Regions from separate parts of the Streptomyces sp. NBC_01261 genome, predicted to be linked through region 1. Evidence: riboswitches for the same ligand, from Rfam matches in the RefSeq annotation. Region 1 holds a riboswitch; the other holds the start of a gene.
The links. Region 1 has a riboswitch for cyclic di-AMP ahead of OG226_RS41085 (C40 family peptidase). Riboswitches for the same ligand answer to the same signal wherever they lie in the genome.
Positions count from the first base shown of each region.

Region 1 (2,188 bases):
TCCGAGCCGCCCAAATACGGTCTGGGGTCGCAGAGTTCACCGCTTCGAGCGACAGATATATGCATATCTTGGTGGATCGCCACCGTTACCGACGAGGTAATGGCAGTCTGGCGAAGAAGCACCAGTCCGGGACCGTACTCGAACCATCCGCTCCGTGTCGGACACCGGTCCCGCGGGAAAGGGACGACCGCGCCATGGCAGACCATCTGGAAGCATCCGTCACTCTGCCGAGCGATCCCGCCTCGGTCTCCACCGCCCGCACCTATGTCGTCGGGACCCTGGTGGAATGGGGACTTCCGGCGGACACGGAGGTCGCCGACACCATCCGCCTCATCGTCTCCGAACTCGCCACCAACGCCGTACAGCACACCTTCGGGCAGTCACCCACCTTCACGGTGGACATGGAGCTGGAGCGTGACGAACGGCTGCGCATCGGGGTCACCGACAGCCATCCCCGGTTCCCGAAACGCCTGCCGGCCGCCGTCCAGCAGGACAACGGCCGAGGCATGGTGATCATCCGCTGGCTGACCGCGGAGTGCGGCGGCAAACTCAAGGTCCGGCCCACCCTGGAGGGCGGCAAGACCGTCTCCATCGAGGTGCCCTGGACGGTACCGGCCCGACCGGTGACCACGGCGGGCCAGCAGGAGCCGTAGAGCCGCCGTCTTCCGAACGCCTCCGTCCCGAACGTCCCTGGACACCCGAGGGGGGTGGCGGCCTGTCAGGTGGCCGCCACCCCCCTCGGGAGATTCGGACAGGCCCTAGCTGACCCGGCCGTACCAGACGCTCTTGGTCCAGATCTTCTGCAGCCTCACCACGTCCCCGGTCTTCGGGGCGTGCCAGATCTTTCCCTTGCCGGCGTAGATGCCGACGTGGTAGACGCTGGAGCCCGAGTGGAAGAAGACGAGGTCCCCGGCCTTGCGGCTCTTGGCCGAGATGTGGTGGGACTTGTTGTACTGCTGGGCCGCCGTACGGGGCAGTTTCTTGCCTGCCTTCTTGTACGAGTACAGCGTGAGCCCGGAGCAGTCGAAGCGGCCCGGTCCGGTGGCCCCGTACCTGTACGGGGCGCCCTTCTTGGACGCCGCGACCTGGAGTGCCTTCGTCGCGGGTGTCGCGGCCGCGGCGTCGGATGCGACGCCCGGTATCACGACGGAGCCGCCCACGGCGGCGATGGCGAAGGCCGAGGCCGTACCGGCCCTGACCATCAGCGACGGGACACGATTGAGCGCAGTCATGCGCAACCCTTCGTCAGCCGCCTGTGAAAGATGACCTGTCGGATTCGGGCTGACAAAGTTGCCCGGCCGCTGACGCGGCTTCACCCCAAGGGCTGCTCGACCCGGTCATGGCGTGACCGTCCCGGCGACCCGTCGTGCTTGGGTCCTCCACTCCTGCCGATGCACTCCTGTCGACCTGTCATCCGGGTGGCGGCAGGACTCGGCGTCCGCCCGGATCGCCCCGCCGCTGCGGCGGGGTCTTGTCGTCAGACAGGGATCTTCACCTATGAATGTCCGAAAAGCCCAACGGAACCGGGGATTTGTGGGGTTACTCACCACTCACCCGTTCGGGTGGACAGCCCCGTGTTCGAAGGGGTGTCGAGGGGTGCCAGGCCCTCGGACCAGCACCGGAACGCTTCATACGGCCCTGGGGCTACGCGTGTTGCGCAACCCGGACGGCCGTATGGACGGAGCGGCGACTACTCCGATCGGGGGTACGCCGTTCGGCTCGTTTCGCCCCCGGCCGGGACGGCTCCGGGTCCGTCAACTGTCGGAGGACGCGGGGATGGTGACGCGAGCCGTGCGGCGCTCCCCGTCCAGCACGCGCAGCGCCCGCGCGAGAGTCGGGGCGTGCAGTTCGGTCTCGCCCCGCTGGTGCATCAGCGCCAGCGCGTCCCGCAGCTCGGTGGCCTTGGCCACGAGCGCCTGAGCGGCCCTCAGGCCACGGTACGTGTCACCGTCGTGCGCCGGGTTGATACGGCCGAGCAGGTCGGCCACATCCAGATAACGGTCGATCAACTCGCCCTCGGCGCGTGTCAGTGCGGGCAGCGGAGGCAGTTCCGGCGGCAGCATCGTCGGCTCACTCCCCGCCCGGCTCGGTGAGCGAGATCCTGCGGGTCGACACGATCCGGTCCACCAACCCGTATTCCAGAGCCTGTTGGGCATCCATGATCCGGTCCCGCTCGATGTCCGCGCTC
Region 1 covers NZ_CP108463.1:9,229,700-9,231,887, forward strand. The annotation lists gene OG226_RS41080 (ATP-binding protein) at 195-653, shown strand; gene OG226_RS41085 (C40 family peptidase) at 759-1,232, opposite strand; cyclic di-AMP (ydaO/yuaA leader) riboswitch at 1,236-1,415, opposite strand; gene OG226_RS41090 (hypothetical protein) at 1,755-2,063, opposite strand; gene OG226_RS41095 (ATP-dependent Clp protease proteolytic subunit) at 2,071-2,188, opposite strand, start outside.

Region 2 (2,188 bases), 2.6 Mb from region 1:
CCAGCCGCTCGCAGCAGATAGCCGTCGCCGAGAAGGTCCTCGACGACAAGGGCACCTCCGCGTGGACCACCTGCGCGCTGCTCTCCGGTCTCACCACCTCCTCGGGTTCGACGGACGTCGACACCGGCCTCGCGAGCGACTCCCCGTCGGCCACCCCGACCGGCTCCTCCGACTCCGGTTCCGACTCCGACTCCGGTTCGTCCGACTCGCCCGCTTCCTCCGGGTTGTCCGACTCCGGCGCCACGGACTCGACTTCGTCCGACGCGTCCGGCGGCGACTCGTCGACCGACAGTCCCTCGCCCACCGCGACGGACAACTCCAGCAAGTCCGACAAGTCCACCACCCCTTCGGTCGGCAACGACTCGGTCGCCGCCTCCCCGAAAATCGACGAATCGGACAACCCGGCCCAGGCGGTGGGCAAATGGAGCCTCGTCGACACCGGCGCGCTCGGTGATTCCGACGACCAGCAGGGCGATCAGCAGAGCACTCAGCAGAGTGCCGGTAAGCATCGCGGCGCCAGTGCCGAGGAGAGCGTGTCGCCGCAGACCTACATCGTCCGCGCCGGCGACTCCCTCGCGTCGATCGCCGACTCCCTTGGCTACGACGGCGGATGGACTGCGCTCTACGCCGAGAACAAAAAGGTGATAGGCGCCGATCCGACCCAGATCGCCGCCGGTCAGACCTTGGACGTCGGTACGGAAGCGGACGAAAAGTAGCAAGAGAACAGCGGGAGTTCGCGTCATGCTTCGCTCGGGAATGTCCGGTTTGATCAAAGTGTGGGATGAGTCTCAGAAGCCCTGATCGTCTTTGAAATTCCGCCGATTCCGTGTCTACGGTCAAGGCCGCTCGTCACCACGAGCCCCGGTTGCCGCACACGCCGAGTCCTGCCAGCGGCCTCCGGGAACAGTCGTCGCGTCAAGCGCCGTAGGCAGGAGCGGGGGACCCAAGGTAAGCGCCGGGCCCGGGAGTTGAGAGACGACCGGAACCGGCTTGGGGTTAAGTCGTGCCGCGTACGAGACGTACGAGCACGGCCGGGCAACTCACACGGCCCGAACCCGACAGCTCACCTCGCAGGCGTCGGTGAGGGGATTGGGATTTTCCATGCTGTTTTCCAGCAAGGGCAAGCACCGCCGTCCGTCCAAGGCCACCCGCGTCGCCACGCTCGCCGGCGTCACCGGTGTCGCGATCGCCGCGCCGCTCATGGCCACCGGCAGTGCCTCCGCCGCCACCGCGTCCGAGTGGGACACGGTCGCCAGCTGCGAGTCCGGCGGCAACTGGTCCATCAACACCGGTAACGGCTACTACGGCGGTCTGCAGTTCTCCGCCTCGACGTGGGCCGCGTACGGCGGCACCGCCTACGCCTCCACCGCGAACCAGGCCTCCAAGTCCCAGCAGATAGCCGTGGCGGAGAAGGTTCTCGCCGCCCAGGGCAAGGGCGCCTGGCCCACCTGCGGCACCGGCCTCTCCGGCGCCTCGTACTCCGGCGGCAGCTCCAGCTCGTCGAGCGGCTCGAACAGCTCCAGCTCCTCCAAGAGCACCACCGAGCGTTCCACGAGCGACACCACCGCCTCCCGCTCCGCCGAGCGCCCGGCCGCCAAGAAGACCGTCACCACCCCGACCGGCAAGAAGGTCAAGAAGGGCGACGGCGAGTACAAGGTCGTCAAGGGCGACACCCTCAGCTCCATCGCCGAGAAGCACAAGGTGAAGGGCGGCTGGCAGCAGCTGTTCAAGCTGAACAAGAACATCATCGACGACGCCGACTTCATCTTCCCGGGCCAGCAGCTCCACCTGAAGTGACCTATCGGTCTCGTAGCTGAACCACAGCGCCCTCACATCCGGGGTCCCCATCATGGAGACCTCGTGAGGGTCACCCCCGTCCCCCACGGGCTCCCCGCTCCGGTGCGTGTTCCCCCGTACGCACCGGGGCGGGGCTTTTTTGCGTCCTCGGCCCGCCGCCCCCGTCCCCATACCCGCCGCTTGCCGGGACTTTTTGTTCCGTTCGGAAACAATTTACTCTCGGTTCTGTCCATCAGGCGGCCGACCGGATGGCCAATCGCCCCGAGCCGGTTAGGCTCGTCTCGCAGAGCCGCTGCGGTGTTGCCGTAGCCGCGTCAGATCCCAAGAAGGAGATGCTCGTGCCGTCCATCGACGTCGTCGTAGCCCGGGAAATCCTGGACTCCCGAGGCAA
Region 2 covers NZ_CP108463.1:6,655,731-6,657,918, forward strand. The annotation lists gene OG226_RS29650 (transglycosylase family protein) at 1-716, shown strand, start outside; cyclic di-AMP (ydaO/yuaA leader) riboswitch at 911-1,092, shown strand; gene OG226_RS29655 (transglycosylase family protein) at 1,102-1,797, shown strand; gene eno (phosphopyruvate hydratase) at 2,130-2,188, shown strand, end outside.
Region 2: linked by a shared signal. The riboswitch ahead of OG226_RS29655 (transglycosylase family protein) and the one ahead of OG226_RS41085 (C40 family peptidase) in region 1 are both predicted to bind cyclic di-AMP.